One region of the Ectothiorhodospira shaposhnikovii genome, then DNA from elsewhere that is predicted to be linked to it. Evidence: predicted binding sites of a transcription regulator. Region 1 holds the regulator's gene; each other region holds the start of a gene.

Region 1 (6,755 bases):
AGGCGGAGATTCCGCGGGCGGTCTCCACCGGCAGGGCCGTTCTCTGGCTGCTGATCGGCCTGGTGCTGCTGCTGATCAGCGCCCGGGCCCTGGTCTGGGGAGCGGTGAACATCGCCACCGCCCTGGGCGTGAGCGACCTGGTGATCGGGCTGACCATCGTCGCCATCGGCACCAGCCTGCCGGAACTGGCGGCGGCCCTGATGAGTGCCCGCCGCAACGAACCCGATCTGGTGCTGGGCAACATCCTGGGCTCCAACCTGTTCAATCTGCTGGGCGTGCTGGCCATCCCGGGTCTGCTCCGCCCCGCCGGCGTACCGGCCGATGCCCTGTGGCGGGATTTTCCGGTCATGGTGGGCCTGACCCTGCTGATCATCGTCATGGCCTTCAGTTTCCGGGGGCGTCCAAGGCGCATCAACCGGATGGAGGGCGGAGTGCTGCTGGCGCTCTTCATCGGCTACATGACCTGGGTGTATCTGAGCCTGAGTCCGGCCGGGGGGGCGGCGTAAGCGATGAAGACCGAAAATAATCTTGCTCAACCCACCTGAAGCATTGGTAGCATGACGGCATCATGAAACTCAATCCGGAAAAGACCCGCGAACTTGCTCTGGCGGTACTGGACACGGAGGCCGAGGGCATCCGCGGCCTGATGGCCCGCATCGACGCCCGGTTCATCCGCGCCTGCGAACACCTGCTCGCCTGCACCGGCCGCGTGGTGGTCACGGGCATGGGCAAGTCCGGCCATGTCGGCAACAAGATCGCCGCCACCCTGGCCAGCACCGGCACCCCCTCCTTCTTCGTCCACCCGGGTGAAGCCAGCCATGGAGACCTGGGCATGATCACGCCGGGTGACACGGTCATCGCCCTGTCCAACTCCGGCGAGACCGATGAACTGCTCACCATCCTGCCCCTGATCCGTCGCCTGGGCGTGCCGATGATCGCCCTCACCGGCAATCCCCGCTCGACCCTGGCGCGGGAGGCCACCGTGAACCTGGACGTGAGCGTGGCCCGGGAGGCCTGCCCCCTGGGCCTGGCCCCCACGGCCAGCACCACGGCCGCCCTGGCCATGGGCGATGCCCTGGCCGTGGCCCTGCTGGAAGCCCGCGGCTTCACCGCCGACGACTTCGCCCGCTCCCACCCGGGCGGGCGCCTGGGCCGCCGGCTGCTCCTGCACGTGGCGGACATCATGCATACCGGCGAACGCATCCCCGTGGTGCGGGCCGATGCCCCCCTGGGTGATGCCCTGCTGGAAATCAGCCGCCAGGGCCTGGGCATGACGGCGGTAGTGGATGAACAGCGACGACTCATCGGTGTCTTCACCGATGGCGACCTGCGCCGCACACTCGACCGGGGCGTGGACGTGCATGCCACCACCATCGGTGAAGTGATGACCCGTCAGTTCAAGACCGCCGCCCCCACCATGCTGGCCGCCGAGGCCCTGAAGATCATGGAGGATCACAAGATCAGCGCCCTGCCGGTGCTGGACGAGGGTCAACGCCTGGTGGGCGCCCTCAACATGCACGACCTGCTGCGCGCCGGCGTGGTCTGACCGTTCCTGCCCGACGCGTGGTATCGTTGCCCCATGAACGAAACGCTCACTGAACGCGCACGACGGGTGCGCTTCGTCATCTTTGATGTGGATGGCGTACTCACCGACGGCAGCCTGTTCCTGGACGATGACGGACGCCAGTACAAGGCCTTCAACAGCAAGGATGGTCAGGGCATGCGCATGCTCGCGGACAGCGGTGTCCAGGTGGGCATCCTGACCGGCCGCCGCTCGGGCGTGGTGGAACACCGGATGCGGGATCTGGGCATCCGGCTCGTGGTCCAGGGCCGACGCGACAAACTCGAAGCACTCGGCGGCCTGCTCGCGGATGCCGGTGTCGGCGCCGATGAAACCGCCTACGTGGGTGATGACGTGGTGGATCTCCCGGTCATGCGCCGGGTCGCCCTGGCCGTTGCGGTGGCTGACGCCCATGCCCTGGTAAGGGAACATGCCCACTACGTCACCCGACAACCAGGAGGGCGCGGTGCCGCCCGGGAGGTCTGTGAATTCATCATGGAGGCCCAGGGCACCCTGCAGGCCGCCATGGCAGCCTATCTGAGATGAAACTGCCCTCACTGTTCCTGATCCTGCTGCTGACTCTGGTCGCGGCCGTCGGCTTCTGGCTGGCCCGGGACGCCGATGAACGCCGCCGGGTACTGGAAGAAGCGGCGACCGAAGGGACCGATTTCTTTCTGGAACAGTATGCGGCCATCCATATGGACTCCCTGGGTGAACCCCGTTACCAGCTCCGCGGCCAGCGCATGGAGCAGCGCCAGGCAGACGGGTCCCGCTGGCTTGAGACCCCGGTACTGATCTTGCGGTACAGCCCCGGTGCCACCTGGACCCTGCGCGCCGAACAGGGCTGGATCTCTCCCGCCGGCGATGAAGTCAAATTGCTGGGCGAGGTGCACATCCACCGCGCTGCCGAGGGCGAGCGGGGCCCGATCACCATCACCACCCGGGACACCACCCTCTGGCCGGGTCCCCGTCAGGCCGTCACCGACGCCCCGGCACGTCTGCAGACAACCTATCAGGAGGCCGAGGGTCTGGGGCTGTTCCTGGACCTGCGGCATGAAGTTCTGGAACTCAAACGTGAAGCACGGGGTGTCTATGTTCCCCATTAGGGCTGTTCCCAGTCAGTCATTTCCGCACCAGCGGGAATCCAGGTCCAACGGAATGCGGCCGGCCTCCCCCGGGTCGTCATTCCCGCGCCAGCGGGAATCCAGTCACGGAGTGAAAAGCATGGGCTCCCGCCTGCGCGGGAGAGACGGCGAGGGAGCGATTCAATGCTCACCCTGGCGGCGGCTTGGAACGTGGTTCATGATCCCTGCCCTGGCCATCCTGCTGCCGGCCGGACCACTCCAGGCGCAGGTGGACCGGACATTGCCCATCCGCATCGAGGCGGACTCGGCCACCCTGGACGACAACCGGGGCATCAGCACCTACCGGGGCAGCGTACGCATCACCCAGGGCGCCACGGAAATCAGCGGCGATACGGTCACCGTCCATACCCCGGGCCGGGTGCTGGAACGCATGACCGCAGAAGGTCAACCGGCCACCCTGCGCACTCAGGACCCGCAGGGGCGGGAAGTCCGGGCCGAAGCCGCGCGGATGGAGTTCCTCCCCAACGAGCAACGCATGGAACTGAGCGGCAATGCCCGCGTGCGACAGGGCACGGACGAGTTCCGGGGCAGCCGCATCACCTATGACCTGCGCACGGCCACGCTGGAGGCCCGCACCGGGGACACCGGCCGCGTCGAGGCCATCTTCACGCCCAGGGAACAGCCCCCCGCCCCTGTCGAGGGGACGCCATGAGTCGTCTGCAGACCCACGACCTGGTCAAGCAGTACCGCGCCCGCAAGCCGGTGGACGGTGTATCACTGCAGGTGAACAGCGGTGAGGTCGTGGGCCTGCTGGGTCCCAACGGCGCCGGCAAGACCACCTGTTTTTACATGATCGTCGGCCTCATCCCCTGCGACGGTGGGCGCATCGAACTGGACGGCAGGGACATCACCCCCCTGCCCATGCATGCCCGCGCCCAGTTGGGCATCGGCTATCTGCCCCAGGAGGCCTCGGTCTTTCGCAAGTTGTCGGTGGAAGACAACCTGCTTGCCGTGCTGGAAACACGCCGCGACCTCAGCCGCGGCCAGCGCCATGAGCACATGGAATCCCTACTGGAAGAGTTTCAGATCATGCATATCCGCGAGAGCCTGGGCATCAGCCTCTCGGGGGGTGAGCGGCGGCGGGTGGAAATCGCCCGCGCCCTGGCCACCGAACCGGCCTTCATCCTGCTTGATGAGCCCTTTGCCGGGGTAGACCCCATCTCCGTGATCGAAATTCAGCGCATCATCACCCATCTGGTCTCCCGGAATATCGGGGTACTGATCACCGATCACAACGTCCGTGAAACCCTGGGCATCTGCAATCGCGCCTATATCCTGAGCGACGGACACCTGATCAGCGAGGGGCCGCCGGAAGTGGTGCTGGCAGACCCCCAGGTCAGGCGGGTCTACCTGGGCGATCATTTCCGACTATGAAAGTAAAGTTTTTGAGCCAACGCATGGTTTCCCCACACTGGGTCACATTTTTCGTGCCAGGACGTATAATCCGGATGACAGACCCGGCACGTGGCGGCAAGGCACCGTCGATACTGCCCGGACCCTTCAACTCCTGCCTGACGATTCCGGTGGCACGCCACATCCTATGCTGAAACCTTCTGTCCAGCTCCGTCTCGGCCAGAGCCTTACCATGACACCGCAGCTGCAGCAGGCCATCCGGCTGCTGCAGCTGTCCACATTGGAGCTTCAGGCCCAGATCCAGGAAACGCTGGAGACCAACCCGATGCTGGAAGCCCTGGAAGGCGCGGATGCCGACCTGGATACCGGCATGGATGAAAACACCCAACATGAAGGCATGACCTCCGGCGCCGACAACGCCGACAAGGATGCGGGGAGCCGAGAATTCGACGAGCCCGCCGAACGGGACAACACCAGCGAACCCTCGGAAACCATTCCCGAGGAGCTGCCCGTGGACAGCAACTGGGAAGACCTCTACGACATGCCGACCGCCGGCGGCGGCCAGATGGACAACGACGGTCGCGACCTGTTCGAGAACCAGAGTGCACCCGGCGAAGACCTGCGTGACCACCTTCTCTGGCAGATTCACCTGTCGCCCCTGAGCGAGCGGGACCAGGTCATCGCCATGACCATCATCGATGCCATCAACGATGACGGCTATCTGGCCGAACCCATCGAGCAGATCCACGCCGGCCTGGCCCAGGACCAGGAGATGGAACTGGAGCTGGACGAGGTGGAAGCCGTGCTGCGCATGGTCCAGCACCTGGATCCCGTGGGCGTGGGTGCACGGGATCTTGCCGAGTGCCTGCTGCTGCAACTGGAGCAGTTCGCGCCGGAGACGCCCTGGCTGGCCGAGGCCAGGACCCTGGTGCGTGATCACCTGGAAGCCCTGGGCACCCGCGACTTCAAGGGTGTCCAGCGCCGACTGGGTCTGGCCGACGGCGAATTGCAGGCGGTGATCGCCCTGATCCAGAGCCTGAACCCACGCCCGGGCACCCTGATCAGCTCCAGCGCACCGGAATACATCATTCCCGACGTCTTCGTGCGCAAGCGCGAGGGATGCTGGCAGGTGGAACTGAATCCGGAAGTCGCGCCCCGGTTGCGGGTCAACCCACTTTATGCCAGCTTTGTGCGTCGGGCCGATTCCAGCCAGGACAATGTCTATCTGCGCAACAGCCTGCAGGAGGCCCGCTGGTTCATCAAAAGCCTGCAAAGCCGCAACGAGACCCTGCTGCGTGTAGGCACCGCCATCGTGGAACATCAACGCGCCTTTCTGGAACACGGCGACGAGGCCATGAAACCCCTGGTGCTGCGGGATATCGCCGAGCAACTGGAGATGCACGAATCCACCATCTCCCGCGTCACCACCCAGAAGTACATGCACACCCCAAGAGGGATTTACGAATTCAAGTATTTCTTCTCCAGCCATGTGGGGACGTCCGACGGCGGTGAGTGCTCCGCCACGGCCATCCGTGCCATGATTCGCAAACTGATTGCCGAAGAACCCCAGGGCAAGCCCCTGAGTGACAGCAAGATTGCCCAGATCCTGGTGGATCGGGGCATCCAGGTAGCGAGGCGCACCGTTGCCAAGTATCGCGAGGCCATGGCGATCCCGCCATCCAACGAACGCAAGCGCCTCGTCTGAATCCATAACCAGGCCTCAGCTTCACTTTCACATTCCAAACCAAGGAGTCATCTCATGCAGATCAACCTCACCGGTCACCACGTGGACCTGACCGACGCCCTGCGCGACTATGTCAATGACAAGTTCCAGCGCCTGGAGCGCCATTTCGACAACGTCATCGACGTGCACGTGGTCCTGACCGTGGAGAAACTGCAGCAGAAGGCGGAAGCCAACATGCTGGTCAGCGGCAACACCATTTTTGCCGACGCCACCCATGCCGACATGTATGCAGCCATTGATGCCCTGGTCGACAAGCTGGACCGTCAGGTGGTCAAGCACAAGGAGAAGCTCAAGGACCATCACCGCGCCGAAGGCTCCCACCGCAACCACGTCGGGTGAGATATCCATGAACATCGGTGATCTTCTCGCTCCGGAGCGCGTCTGCTGTCTGCCGGACGTCAGCAGCAAGAAACGCGCTCTGGAGATGCTGGGTGAAATGCTTTCGAGCCACCTGCCCAGGCTGACCCAGGGAGAGATCTTCGACAGCCTGCTGGCCCGGGAACGCCTGGGCAGCACCGGCCTGGGGCATGGCGTCGCCATCCCCCACGGCCGGCTGGCCGGAGCCGACGAGGCCTGTGCCGCCCTGCTCAAGCTGGGCAAGGGCGTGGACTACGACGCCCCGGACAGCGAACCGGTGGACATCCTGTTTGCCCTGGTGGTGCCGACCGAATGTACCGACGAACACCTGCAGATCCTCGCATTGCTCGCGCGCATGTTCTCCGATCCGGAGACCCTGGCCCGACTGCGTAGCGCCAAAGGACCGGAAGATCTGCTGGACCTGGTACACCACTGGGATACCGAAAGCCCAGACTCACCGTGACCACGCCCCCCCTTACCGTCCATCACGTCGTCGAGGCCATGGGAGAACGCCTGGCCCTGCGCTGGGTGGCCGGTCATCAGGGCAGGGAACGCCGGATCGCTCACCAGGCCACGCCTCACGGCAGTACCTCAC
Region 2 (6,755 bases), 480 kb from region 1:
CCTGGAACTGGATTTCGCCTCCGTGCAGCGGGGCAATCCGGAGATCGAGCGCCGCTGCCAGGAGGTCATCGACCGCTGTACCGCCCTGGGCGCGGATAACCCCATCCTCTCCATCCATGACGTGGGGGCCGGTGGCCTGTCCAATGCCATCCCCGAGATCCTCAATGACGCCGGCCGCGGTGGCAGCATCGAGCTGCGCACCGTGCCCTCCGACGAGCCGGGCCTGTCCCCCATGGAGATCTGGTGCAACGAGGCCCAGGAACGTTACGTCCTGGCCATCGACGCCCGCCGCCTGGAGGCCTTCACCGCCCTGTGCGAACGGGAGCGGGCGCCCTTTGCCGTGGTGGGCACGGCCACCGCCGAACAGCGTCTATTGGTGGGCGATGCCCTGTTCGCCAATCACCCCGTGGACCTGCCCATGGAAGTGCTGCTGGGCAAGCCCCCGAAGATGCTTCGGGACGTGCATCATCGCAGTTTCCAGAAACCGGAGGTGGATACCTCGGTCATGGATCTGGGCGAGGCCGTGCGCCGAGTACTGCGTCTGCCCGCCGTGGCCTCCAAGTCCTTCCTCATCACCATTGGCGACCGCACCGTGACCGGGCTCGTGACCCGGGATCAGATGGTCGGCCCCTGGCAGGTACCGGTGGCGGACGTGGCGGTCACCGCCAGCGATTACTGGTCTTACACCGGCGAAGCCATGGCCATGGGGGAACGGACCCCCATCGCCCTGGTGCATCCCGCCGCTTCCGGCCGCCTGGCCATCGGCGAGGCCATCACCAACATGGCCGCGGCGGCGGTGGACGACCTGTCCCTGATCCGCCTCTCCGCCAACTGGATGGCCGCGGCGGGTCATCCGGGGGAGGACGCGGCCCTGTTCGACACCGTCAGGGCCGTGGGAGAGGAACTGTGCCCCCGCCTGGGCATTGCCATTCCGGTGGGCAAGGACTCCCTGTCCATGCGCACGGTCTGGCAACAGGACGGCGAGGAGCGGGTGATGACCGCGCCCCTGTCCCTGATCATCTCCGCCTTTGCCCCGGTGAGCGACGTGCGCAACACCCTCACGCCGGCGCTGGTCACCGACCAGGGCGATACCGACCTGATCCTCATCGACCTGGGCAAGGGCCAGCGCCGTCTGGCCGGTTCCGCCCTGGCCCAGGTGTTCGGCCAGGTGGGGCATCATGCCCCGGATCTGGATGATCCGGACATGCTCAAGCGCTTCTTCGCCGCGATTCAGGAACTCAATCGGGAGGGCTACCTGCTGGCCTATCACGACCGCTCCGACGGCGGGCTGCTGGCTACCCTGTGCGAGATGGCCTTTGCCGGCCGCACCGGCGTCACCGTCCATCTGGATGACCTGGGCGAGGACGACCACGCCGCCCTGTTCTGCGAGGAGCTGGGTGCGGTGGTGCAGGTGCATCATGACGCCGTGGAAGACGTGCTGGCGGTACTCCATGGCGCCGGTCTGGGCCATCATAGCCACGTCATCGGCACCCTCAACGACGACCAGGCCATCGTCCTGCGTCGGGGCCACGACATCCTGTTCCAGGCCCCCCGCGGCGAGCTGTACCAGTGCTGGGCCGAAACCAGTTACCGCATGCAGGCCCTGCGGGATGATCCCGACTGCGCCCGGGAGGCCTTCGAGGCGCTGGCCGACGACGGCGACCCCGGCCTGTCCCCGGTGCTGGGCTTTGACCCGTCCGAGGACCCGGCCCTGCCGTTCATCCAGACCGGTACCCGTCCCCGGGTGGCGATCCTGCGGGAGCAGGGGGTGAACGGTCAGGTGGAGATGGCCGCGGCCTTCCACCTGTCCGGCTTTGCCGCCGTGGACGTGCACATGACCGACCTCATCGAGGGTCGGGTGGATCTGGCGGACTTCCGCGGCCTGGTGGCCTGCGGCGGTTTCTCTTACGGCGACGTGCTGGGCGCCGGTGGCGGCTGGGCCCGTTCCATCCTGTTCAACCCCCGCCTGCGGGAGGCCTTCCAGACCTTCTTCCACCGGCCGGACACCTTCTCCCTGGGGGTGTGCAACGGCTGCCAGATGCTGTCCCAGCTCAAGGACCTGATTCCCGGTGCCGGACACTGGCCCCGTTTCGAGCGCAACCGCTCGGAGCAGTTCGAGGCCCGCCTGTCCCTGGTGGAAGTGATGCCCAGCCCCTCGGTGCTGCTCAGGGGCATGGAAGGCTCCCGGTTGCCCATCGCCGTGGCCCACGGCGAGGGCAGGGCGGACTTCGGCGGCGACTCGGCCGAAGGGGTGATGGACTCGGGGCTGGTGTCCCTGCGCTATGTGGACAATCGGGGCGAGCCGGCCCGGCGCTATCCGGCCAACCCCAACGGTTCGCCCCTGGGCATCACCGGGCTGACCACGGAGGATGGCCGGGTGACCATCATGATGCCCCACCCGGAGCGGGTGTTCCGCACCGTGCAGTATTCCTGGCATCCCCGTGACTGGGCCGAGGACGGCCCGTGGTTGCGGATGTTCAGAAATGCCCGGGTCTGGGTGGGCTGATGCCGAAGGCCGCCCCCCAGGTCTCCCTCGTCATTCCCGCCTGGAACGAGGCCGAGCTGCTGGGGCGCACCCTGGACAACCTCCGGCAGGCCTGTGACGGCCTGCCGGAGTCGTATGAAATCATCGTCGTCGACAACGATTCCGACGACGACACCCCCGACATCGCCCGGGCGGCAGGTGCCGTCGTGGTGCATGAGCCGGTGCGTCGTATCGCCCGCGCCCGCAATGCGGGGGCCAAAGTGGCGCGGGGGCATTGGCTGATCTTCGTGGATGCCGATACCTGGCCGTCCCGGGCGCTGCTGCGGGCCAGCCTGGACGCCCTGGCCTCGGGGGAGGTCTGCGCCGGGGGTGCCCGGCTGGAGTTCGACCACCTGGAGTACGGGTTCTATCGTCTGGGGAGCCGGTTCTGGAACTGGCTGTCCCTGAGACTGGGGCTGGTGGCCGGGTGCTATGTCTTCTGCACCCGGGAGGCCTTCCAGGCCGTGGGCGGCTTCAGTGAAAAGGTCTATGCGGGGGAGGAGGTGTTCCTGTCCCGCCGCCTCAAGCGCTGGGGGCGCCGCCGCGGGCAGCGGTTTCGCGTGCTGCCGGAACCGACGGTGCGGACCTCGGGGCGCAAGGCCCAGTGGTTTTCTCCCTGGCAGCACTTTCTGGTGACGGCGACGGTGCTGCTGGTGCCCTTTGCCCTACGCTCCCGCCGCCTCACCTGGTTCTGGTACCGCAGGCCGACACAAAAGCCCTGAGGGGCTTTATATCAGGCTCACCTTCACCCGATACACCCCGCCGATCACCAGGTGCTCTCCCTCGCCCTGCAGTACCCCCGGCAACAGGTCCTGGAAGCAGCAGACCTTGGCCGTCGGCACCTTCACCGTCAGGATGTAGTCCCCGAACTCGTCCGCCCGTTCCCGCACCGCGCTGAAGGCATTCACGTTATTCAACAGCACCAGGGCTTCGCCACCGGGCAGATGGGCCAGCACCTCGTGGTCCGCCAGCCGGTTCACGCCCCGGTACAGGGTGAGATGGGTGCGCTCGGGTGCCCGCCGTCGCAGCTCGTACTGGGTATAGGAGTACAGCAGGTCCAGCTGTGATTCCAGGGCGTTGGTGTTGTAGACCCCGCCCGCCCGTTCCTGCATGAACCGCCCATAGGCCAGTGACTCCGCATCCGGCAGGGGTTCGCGGTGAAAACGGGTGATCAGTCCGAAACGGGATTCCGCCCAGCCCTTGAGGACCGCCGCCTCCCGGCCGTCCGGGTTGAACCACCAGCCCCGGAGGGTGCGCAGGTAGTCCGCCCGTCCCCGTCCGCCGGCTTCCCCCTCCGCCAGCCCGCAGGCCGCCGGATCATCCAGGCAGAAATGACCCCGCATGTAGGCCATGAAGTCATGGATGCGGACCGCCGGCTCGTCCAGCCCGTCCAGATGACGCCACAAATCCCCGTGCAGTGCCCGGACCCCGTCCAGCTCCAGCGGGGCGGGGTGGTCCTGAAAGGTGAGACTGCCCAGGATCACCGCGGGCAGATTGCATCGATTGATGGGCAGGCGGGCCGCGGCGGGCAGGGAAGGGGGGGGCGGGGTGTCGTTATCCATACAGAACCGGGGTCTTTGTCGTGTATCTCACGTCCGGTGTTGGACGGTCTGATGATTATTTTTATTTTATTAAACAGTGGTTTATGTATTTATTTTCGGTCTGGCACGGGGATTGCTGAATACAGGTTGCACGCACACCCAATCGCAACAGTCAGGCAGAGGAGAACAAAGCCATGGCCCTTCGTCAATGTGCAATCTACGGTAAAGGTGGTATCGGCAAGTCCACCACCACCCAGAACCTGGTCGCGGCCCTGGCCGAGGCCGGCAAGAAGATCATGATCGTCGGCTGCGACCCCAAGGCCGACTCCACCCGTCTGATCCTGCACGCCAAGGCCCAGGAAACCATCATGCAGATGGCCGCCGATGCCGGCAGCGTGGAAGACCTGGAACTGGAAGACGTGCTCAAGACCGGTTATGCCGGCATCAAGTGCGTCGAGTCCGGCGGTCCCGAGCCGGGCGTGGGTTGCGCCGGTCGCGGCGTCATCACCGCCATCAACTTCCTGGAAGAGGAAGGCGCCTATGAAGAAGACCTGGACTTCGTCTTCTACGACGTGCTCGGCGACGTGGTCTGCGGTGGTTTCGCCATGCCCATCCGCGAAAACAAGGCCCAGGAGATCTACATCGTGGTCTCCGGCGAGATGATGGCCATGTTCGCGGCCAACAACATCGCCAAGGGCATCGTGAAGTATGCCAGCTCCGGCAGCGTCCGTCTGGCCGGCCTGATCTGCAACAGCCGCAACACCGACCGCGAAGACGAGCTGATCATCGCCCTGGCCGAAAAGCTGGGCACCCAGATGATCCACTTCGTGCCCCGCGACAACGTGGTGCAGCGGGCCGAAATCCGCCGCATGACCGTGATCGAGTACGACCCCAAGGCCAAGCAGGCCGACGAATACCGGGCCCTGGCCCGCAAGGTCATCGACAACAAGCTGTTCGTGGTCCCCACCCCCTGCACCATGGATGAACTGGAAGACCTGTTGATGGAGTTCGGCATCCTCGACGCGGAAGACGAGAGCATCGTCGGCAAGACCGCGGAAGAAGAAGCCACCGTATAAGGGGCTGGGCCGGAAGGGAGGTGCCCCGAGGGGGGCCTTCCGCTGGCAGGCGCGCCGCAACGCGGCGTGTTCATGAGCATTCCACCTGGCGCGTGTCCACGGATAAGTGGCGGCGCAAGAGGAGCAAATCGCAATGTGCGCAATGAAACGCGAAGAAGCCGAGGCCCTGATCCAGGAAGTCCTCGAGGTCTATCCGGAGAAGGCCCGGAAGGACCGTGCCAAGCACCTGGCCGTCAGTGACCCCAATGTCGAACAGGCCAAGAAGTGCATCGTCTCCAACCGTAAGTCGGTGCCCGGGGTGATGACCATCCGCGGTTGTGCCTACGCCGGTTCCAAGGGCGTGGTCTGGGGCCCCATCAAGGACATGGTCCATATTTCCCACGGCCCCGTCGGCTGCGGCCAGTATTCCCGCGCCGGTCGCCGCAACTACTACACCGGCCACACCGGCATCAACGCCTTCGGCACCATGAACTTCACCTCGGACTTCCAGGAGAAGGACATCGTCTTCGGCGGCGACAAGAAGTTGGAAAAGCTCATCGACGAGATCCAGACCCTGTTTCCCCTGCATAAGGGCATCAGCATCCAGTCCGAGTGTCCGGTGGGCCTGATCGGTGACGACATCGAGTCCGTCTCCAAGAAGAAGGCCAAGGAACTGGACAAGCCGGTGGTGCCGCTGCGCTGCGAGGGTTTCCGTGGCGTGTCCCAGTCCCTGGGTCACCACATCGCCAACGATGCCATCCGCGACTGGGTGCTGCCCAACCGCGATGACGATGCCAGCTTCGAATCCACCCCCTACGACGTGGCCCTGACCGGCGACTACAACATCGGCGGCGACGCCTGGGCCTCCCGCATCCTGCTGGAGGAAATGGGTCTGCGGGTGGTGGCCCAGTGGTCCGGCGACGGCACCATTTCCGAGCTGGAACTGGCCCCCAAGGCCAAGGTGAACCTGCTGCACTGCTATCGCTCCATGAACTACCTGGCCCGCCACATGGAAGAGAAGTACGGGATCCCGTGGATGGAATACAACTTCTTCGGTCCCACCAAGATCGCCGAGAGCCTGCGCAAGATTGCCGCGCTGTTCGACGAGAAGATCCAGGAAGGGGCGGAGCGGGTGATTGCCAAGTACACCCCCGAGATGAACGCAATCATCGAGAAGTACCGTCCGCGCCTGGAAGGCAAGAAGGTGATGCTCTACGTGGGTGGCCTGCGCCCCCGTCACGTGGTGGGCGCCTACGAGGACCTGGGCATGGAAGTGGTGGGTGCCGGTTACGAGTTCGCCCACAACGACGACTACGACCGCACCATCAAGGACCTGGGTGAAGGCACCCTGCTGTACGACGACGTCACCGGCTACGAGCTGGAGGAATTCGTCAAGCGGGTACGGCCCGACCTGGTGGGTTCCGGGATCAAGGAGAAATACATCTTCCAGAAGATGGGCATTCCCTTCCGGCAGATGCACTCCTGGGATTACTCCGGTCCCTACCACGGCTATGACGGCTTTGCCATCTTCGCCCGGGACATGGACATGACCCTGAACAATCCCTGCTGGGACAAGCTTCAGGCCCCGTGGAAGAAGGCCGCAGCGGCTGCCAAGGCCGCCTGAAACTGACCGTG
Region 3 (6,755 bases), 370 kb from region 1:
CTGCGCAGCGACGTGACCACTGTGCAGGCTGAGGAAGTTGCCTGATAAGCCGACCACGGCTTTTCAGTGTGATTGTAGAAACGGCCGGCGAGTATTCGCCGGCCGTTTTTTTTCTGTCATATCGCTTTTAAAAGCTAAAGCAACCAGGCTCCGTGGGATGCATCTCATGATTGACCTGGTATAGCCCCCTTTATCAATGCTCAGCAGGCCTGGCAGAGGTTTTCAGGGGCTTGTAAGGGCATTTTCTTGCGCCTTTTGATGTGTGGGATTCGTGAGCTTGAAACTGTTCTGACGCCCTTTAAGACGCCTTTTTGAGAAACTGATCTGCGTCAGTAAAAGGTCCGTCGATCGCATTGTCGGTGCATGCCGGCGTTTGAGTGCGGATTTTTTAACTTCATGTTTTTAAAAGGGTAATGGTGGTTTTTTTAGGGCTTTTCGAAGGCTGTCGGGGTGTGGTGGGTCGCCTTGACATTTATGTCTGTCAACGTAGACTTACAACCATGCCGCAGCGGTATCCGAAGGTGCTTACTCTTCTTCGGTCAGCAAGGCAGAATATAAAACCCGATCAGGGAGACTTCAGTCGAAGTGTCTTGAGAAAAGTAAAGTAAAGAAAAGGACATGGAGACTGGGTGATTCAAGAGCACTTTGAGACAACCTTAACCGTTAGAATAAGCGGTGGTTGCAAACATCCTGGTCATCCATGATGGCCAAGGTTATAAACCAAGAGGGCAATATCAATGAGTGAATACAGACCGAGCAAGCCGAGCAATCCCAAAGACGATTGGAAGCTGTGGCTGGTGGTCAATCCCGGCACCTGGCTGATGCCGATCCTGATGGCTGTTCTCGTCGTGGCTCTGGCTGTGCACGCTTTCGTGTATGCCAATGACAACTACAACCCGCTGACCTTCGACGCCAGCGCTGTTGAAGCTTCTGAGTAACGAAAGGGGAATAGACCATGAATGACAGCATCTCCGGCCTGAGCGAAGAGCAAGCCAAGGAATTCCACGAGCAGTTCAAGACCACCTTCACCGTGTTCATGGTGATTGCTGCTGCTGCTCACTTCCTGGTGTTCCTGTGGAGACCCTTCTACTAAGAAGGTCTTGGCAGTTGCAGTATCAGCAGTGCAGGTAGAGGTGGCTTGAAAATACCCAAAAAGTATGTCGCATCGTGACTTTGCAGAGGCCGATGCCATACGGGCTTTCAGGCCCCTCTACCTTCCTTGTTTTCAGTACACATCCTTCTTCGTCTCTCTTTATCGCCTGTTGGCTTCTTGCCGCCCGCCTTTTGACCTTGACTTCCCCTATTGCCCGGGCGGATAAAAGGTCCTGTGTTCAGGTTCGCACTGCTGAACCCTTTCACGCTCCATGAATAGCAGGGTTCGCAGCAGTGCCTGCTCATCCGACTGGGAAAGATCATAAAATCTTCCGCCAACCAGCCTTGTGCCGGTTTCCTTGTCGTCGGAAGCAAAGCGGATCTGAATGCCACACTGGACAAGCTCGATGTCCGAAAAAGCGAGTTTGCTGAGGGTTAACAGATCCCTGGCGTGAATAGGGGTCTTGAGCGGGAACATGGCGCGCAGTCCTCCCAGCGATATATCCACCAGGTTGCCGGTGAACTGGCGTCCGTCCCTGTCCACCAGGGTGACGGGCGTGCCGGGTGAGTCATCAACGGGGGCACGGAAGTGGGCGCGTTTCTGCTCGCTGTCCAGTTCGGTGGGCATGGAGACCACATGGAAGGCTTCGCCATCGTGCTCTCCGGAGTGAAGCGCTTCGGCGCGAAAGTGCAGGCAGGACGCGTTGAGTACTGCATACATATGGATTTGCTGCCCTGCAGCCATGCGCAGATTGCCCTGATAAGGGGTCAGCTCGCTCAGGAAAAGCCATCCCCGTGACGGATCCATCCGGTTCAGGGTGCCATGGAAAAACTCCTGATCCTGGCCGAAGCGTATGCTGATGGAGGCGCGACGCGCTTCCAGGTCCCTGAGTAGAGCATTGATGCGCTCCTGCCGAGGGATATGTTCTCGCCGTGAGCCCGGCGGGGGACTGTGGGTGGTCGCCGATGTCTGATTGATGGGCTGATTCATGGGCCGGACCCTCCGCGCTCTATGACACCTCCAGGTATATGCTTTTTCTGGAGCCTATACTGAGGCTAGCACAGTCTGGGAAAGAATCAGCCCTTTCGTGCGCACGCAAGGGGGGCGGATGCCTGAGAGAGGTCAGGCCTTGGTGATGGTGCGGGACTTTCCCCCGGCGGAGGTGGGTTGCCCGCGGGGGCCGTACAACTCGGTGCGGGGGTCCTCGCCTCGCAGGATGTGCAGCGCCTGTTCCACATGGCGCCGCTTGGTTTCCACTACGCCGCCGTTGGCAAGATTCAGCTGACGGCAACGGGCCATGAGGTCCACCAGTCGATCCCATATCGGCGCCAGGACGCCCTCGGCATCCCAGTCGCGCAGGCAGCGGGCCATGCCCTGGGCATTGTTCTCATACCCCTCCCGCTTGAGCAGGGCACCCTGATCACGGGTCAGTTGCTCCAGTCGCTCAACCTGTTGCTGCTTTTGAGCGATGGCCAGGTTAAGGGTTTCCAGGTCCCGGGTGCTCAGGGCCTGTCCTTCCAGTTGCAGGGCATGTTCCAGGGCAGAGGCTTCCCGCACCGAATGGGTCAGGATCTGATCCAGTTGCTCCGGAAACGAGCGCATGTTCATGGCTAGAACAGGTCTTCAGTCTTCAGGATTTTGCTGGCCACGGACTCTGCGTTGATCTCATAGCGCCCTTCCTGGATGGCCTGACGGATAGCCGTCACCTTTTCCTGATCGACGGAGGGTTGTGCCCTGGCGTTCTGCTCCAGCGTGCTCAGGCGCCGGGCGGTTTCGGTCAGGGTGACCTTGTCGCCCACCGGACCGGAAAATCCCGTGCCACCGCCCGAGCGCGCGCCTTTGGCCACGTCGGAGGCACCACGGCTCTCCCCGGCGCTGCGCGGCTGAGTCTGGGTTAAATTCTTGATGTCGATGGACATATTGCGTTCCTCGCGTGCACTGAACGGCCACTTCTTAGAAATCGTATCGGCCGATTCGCGGGTTTCTTTAGGGGCAGTAGGGGCAGTCAGTGCAATTTGACTCACATATTAACACCCACCACCCCGGCTGACAGCACTCGACCTTCCACAATGCGCCGGGAGGACAGATTGCGAACCTGAACCCGGTCGCCATAGGCGCCGTCCGCGAGCGCCTGTCCCTCCATGCGCACGGAGATGGCGGTGTTTTGTGCCACCAGCATGACTTTCTGTCCTCGCTGCACCAGCCGCTGAGGTTCCACCATCTGGGGACTCAGGGCCGTACCGGCGGGCAGGGCCCGTCTGAGGACCATGTTGGTGACCGCCGTGGGTTCCGTGAGATACCCGCCGTGCATGCTGCCCAGGTCACGCAGTTCGAGCCGGATGTCACCCTCGGAGATCAGGGTGCCCCGGGGCAGGGCTCTTTCCAGAACCACGACCTCGCCACGGACGACAATCTGCATGGGTACGAAAAGGCTCCAGGGCGATGGAGTGGTGCAGCGAACGCCCACGGTGGTATGACCGGTCATCCTGGTGCCCGGCGGCAGAAAGGTTTCCAGTGGTCCATCGCAGGCCCTGAGTCGCAGACGCGGGTCCAGTGAACCCCGGTTGATACGTACGTCCACATACTCGCCGTGGTGGGCGCGTGCCTGTTGACCGAGAAATGTGCCGGCGGCCGTCAAAATGCTGTCGTGCGACTGCGTTTCGACCGCCATGAGATTGATGGGGGCGCAGATCAGCAAACTCGTGAAAAGACTCAGGCTGATCCCGTGGCGGCGCTTCCGGAAGTTGAAAAACATCGTGCTGCTACCTCGCTGGATGGTTCATCACCCATACCCGGGGGTATTTCAAGAAGCGCCGGATCTGTGGCGCATGATGTCCCTGGGGAGATAGTGTGCAAGATGAGGGCCAGAAAATTTTCAAGAAATCTTCGCCGTGGCCGATCATACTTCTGGATGAGAGGGTATGATCTGCAAACACCCGCGGGAGAGCCTGATGAGCAGCTTGCTGGATGACGTCGATCGTCGGACCCAGATGGTGGGGCAGAATCGTCTGGAACTGCTCCTCTTCACCCTGGGTAGCCGTCAGTTATTTGCCATCAATGTCTTCAAGGTGCGCGAGGTCATCACCTGTCCCGCCTTGAACCGGCTTCCCAGTGCCCACTCCATCATCCGCGGCGTGGCCACGTTGCGAGGCAAGACCGTGTCCGTGGTCGATCTGGCGCAAGCACTGGGCATGCCCCCCATTCCCTCCAGAGAGGGCGGTTCATTTGTCATTCTTACCGAGTTCAACCGTTCCGTACAGGGGCTTCTGGTGGCGTCGGTGGATCGCATCATCAATCTCAACTGGGATCAGATTCATCCACCTCCCCGGGGCACGCACAAGGACAGTTTCCTGACGGCCGTGACCCAGGTCGATAATCGTCTGGTGGAGATCATCGACGTGGAAAAGGTGCTGGAGATGATCACCGGTCCGGCAAGGGACGTCAGTGACTCGCTGCTGTCCAACATTCAGGAAGGGGGGAGGGTGCGTCGAGCCTTGGTCGCCGACGATTCGGCAGTGGCGCGCAGGCAGATCGTGCGTGCCCTGACCCAGATGGGCGTGGAATCCGTGGTGGTGAACGACGGCAGGCAGGCGCTGGACAAGTTACTGGAACTGGCTGCCCAAGGTCCCATCGAGCAGCAGATCGGGTTGGTAATCTCGGATATCGAGATGCCTGAGATGGATGGTTACACGCTGTCCTCCACCATCCGCAAGGAGCCGGCCCTGTCCCGTCTGCATGTGGTGCTGCATTCCTCCCTGAGTGGAACCTTCAACGAAACCCTGGTCCGCAGGGCGGGAGCAGACCGTTTTCTGCCCAAGTTCAGTCCGGATGAGCTGGCGGAGGTCGTGCTGGGATACCTTCAGGGGGATGATGCCGCTCAATGAGAACGTCACGGTCGGCAGGATCATGCCGCCCGGCGGTCATTGCGTGCCCCTTGAACGGTGGTTCGGCATACCCCCTTCGGGGGATCCCGAAGGTATACTGTGTACCATCCATATGCCGTTCGATGGTTTGTGTTCTATAACGAAAGATTGATCCATAACAGGAAACCACCTTGTCAGGCCCTATCGAATCTCAGGATTACGAGGATTTCAGGCTGTTTCTGGAGAAGTCCTGTGGACTGGTCCTGGGGGAAAACAAGCACTACCTGGTGAACAGCCGCCTGTCGCGGCTCATGGGCGAGTTCTCGGTTTCTTCCGTGAGCGAGCTGCTCAGGCAGCTCAAGCTGGGGCGGAATCCCGGGCTGCGAGAGCGGGTGATCGAGGCCATGACCACCAACGAAACCTACTGGTTTCGGGACGTGTTTCCCTTTGAGATCCTCAAGAACCAGATCTATCCGGAACTGGCAAAGCAGAAGGGGGCGGGATACGCCCCGCGCATCTGGTCTGCCGCCTGCTCATCCGGACAGGAAGCCTATTCCATCAGCATGGGGTTCAGTGAATACCAGCAATCCCGCCCCGGCAGCCTGCGGGATGTGCAGATCCTGGGCACGGACATCTCCGGCGCGGTGCTCAAGGAAGCGCGAGAGGCCAGCTACGATTCCCTGGCCGTCGCCCGCGGCCTGTCCCTTGAGCGACGCCAACGTTTCTTCGTGCAGAATGGCGATCGCTGGTCTCTCCGGCCCGACATCAAGGCCCGCGCCACCTTCCGTGAATTCAATCTCATGGACAGCTACACCCTGCTGGGGCGTTTTGATGTGGTGTTCTGTCGCAATGTCTTGATCTACTTCTCCATTGACTCCAAGAAGCTGATTCTCAAGCGTATCTCCCAGATTCTCAATCCGGGTGGTTATCTTTTCCTGGGGGCCTCCGAGTCCATGGCCAATTATTCCGACGCCTTTGAAATGGTGCGTTGCAATCCGGGCGTTGTATATCGCCTGCGCTGAAAGCACAGGCGTCAATAACCCGACCCGCTCCATGGGCCGGGACCTTGCGAACGGCGGTATCTTGCCGTGGCAGCCTCTCCGATTCCGGGTGCCTTTCCCTTAAGTCTCTAAAATAACGAGACTTTCTTTTATGGCACGTTGATTGCATTTTCGACCTTCAGGAACATTTCTTGAGGTCGAGTCCATGCCACTTTCCATAGACAGGGCCATTGGTATCCACGGCGATGCGCTGCAGGTGCGCTCAAAGCGCCTGGAGTTGCTCGCCTCCAACATCGCCAATTCCGACACCCCCAACTACAAGGCACGGGACCTGGATTTTCGTCAGGTGCTCAGTCGTGCGCATCAGCCCGATGCCCTGGGCCTGCGCCTTACCCACGCCGCCCATATTGCCACTGATGCCTCGGGTCAGGCTCTGGGTGAGCCGCTCTATCGGGTGCCCACCCAGCCATCCCTGGATGGCAACACGGTGGATCCTCAGTTGGAGCAGGCGGCCTTTGCCGAAAATACCGTGCAGTATCAGGCCAGCCTGGATTTTCTCAGCAAGAAATTCAGCGGCCTGCGCACGGCCCTCAAAGGCGAATAGGCCGGGAGATTAAGTCATGAGCAACATGTTCAAGATCTTCGACGTCTCCGGTTCGGCGCTGAGCGCCCAGTCGGTACGTTTGAATACCATCGCCAGCAACATGGCCAATGCCCAGGTGGCCAGCACCACCCCCGAGCAGGCCTACCGCTCCAAGCAGCCGGTGTTCCAGACCGTGATGGACCAGTTCGGCGGCA

The links. The regulator sigma-54, encoded in region 1, starts transcription at its own class of promoters, with help from an activator protein. The targets are predictions, from matches to a motif close to TGGCANGNTNCNTGCTT.
Region 2: nifH (nitrogenase iron protein) is a predicted target of sigma-54. The motif match lies at 4,188-4,204, and genes of this name have one in related genera.
Region 3: flgA (flagellar basal body P-ring formation chaperone FlgA) is a predicted target of sigma-54. The motif match lies at 3,944-3,960, and genes of this name have one in related genera.

Annotation. Positions count from the first base shown of each region.
Region 1 covers NZ_CP178333.1:660,970-667,724, reverse strand. Annotated here, with positions in the region: gene ACLF6L_RS02945 (calcium/sodium antiporter) at 1-506, shown strand, start outside; gene ACLF6L_RS02940 (KpsF/GutQ family sugar-phosphate isomerase) at 569-1,546, shown strand; gene ACLF6L_RS02935 (KdsC family phosphatase) at 1,580-2,107, shown strand; gene lptC (LPS export ABC transporter periplasmic protein LptC) at 2,104-2,667, shown strand; gene lptA (lipopolysaccharide transport periplasmic protein LptA) at 2,864-3,358, shown strand; gene lptB (LPS export ABC transporter ATP-binding protein) at 3,355-4,080, shown strand; gene ACLF6L_RS02915 (RNA polymerase factor sigma-54) at 4,247-5,764, shown strand; gene hpf (ribosome hibernation-promoting factor, HPF/YfiA family) at 5,819-6,142, shown strand; gene ACLF6L_RS02905 (PTS sugar transporter subunit IIA) at 6,150-6,623, shown strand; gene hprK (HPr(Ser) kinase/phosphatase) at 6,620-6,755, shown strand, end outside.
Region 2 covers NZ_CP178333.1:1,143,708-1,150,462, forward strand. Annotated here, with positions in the region: gene purL (phosphoribosylformylglycinamidine synthase) at 1-2,506, shown strand, start outside; gene ACLF6L_RS05225 (glycosyltransferase) at 2,506-3,246, shown strand; gene ACLF6L_RS05230 (NAD(+)--dinitrogen-reductase ADP-D-ribosyltransferase) at 3,253-4,086, opposite strand; gene nifH (nitrogenase iron protein) at 4,260-5,141, shown strand; gene nifD (nitrogenase molybdenum-iron protein alpha chain) at 5,275-6,744, shown strand.
Region 3 covers NZ_CP178333.1:1,027,959-1,034,713, forward strand. Annotated here, with positions in the region: gene pufA (light-harvesting antenna LH1, alpha subunit) at 1-45, shown strand, start outside; gene pufA (light-harvesting antenna LH1, alpha subunit) at 738-938, shown strand; gene pufB (light-harvesting antenna LH1, beta subunit) at 956-1,093, shown strand; gene ACLF6L_RS04685 (flagellar brake protein) at 1,301-2,083, opposite strand; gene ACLF6L_RS04690 (flagella synthesis protein FlgN) at 2,216-2,701, opposite strand; gene flgM (flagellar biosynthesis anti-sigma factor FlgM) at 2,704-3,012, opposite strand; gene flgA (flagellar basal body P-ring formation chaperone FlgA) at 3,114-3,848, opposite strand; gene ACLF6L_RS04705 (chemotaxis protein) at 4,045-4,977, shown strand; gene ACLF6L_RS04710 (CheR family methyltransferase) at 5,148-5,978, shown strand; gene flgB (flagellar basal body rod protein FlgB) at 6,163-6,561, shown strand; gene flgC (flagellar basal body rod protein FlgC) at 6,578-6,755, shown strand, end outside.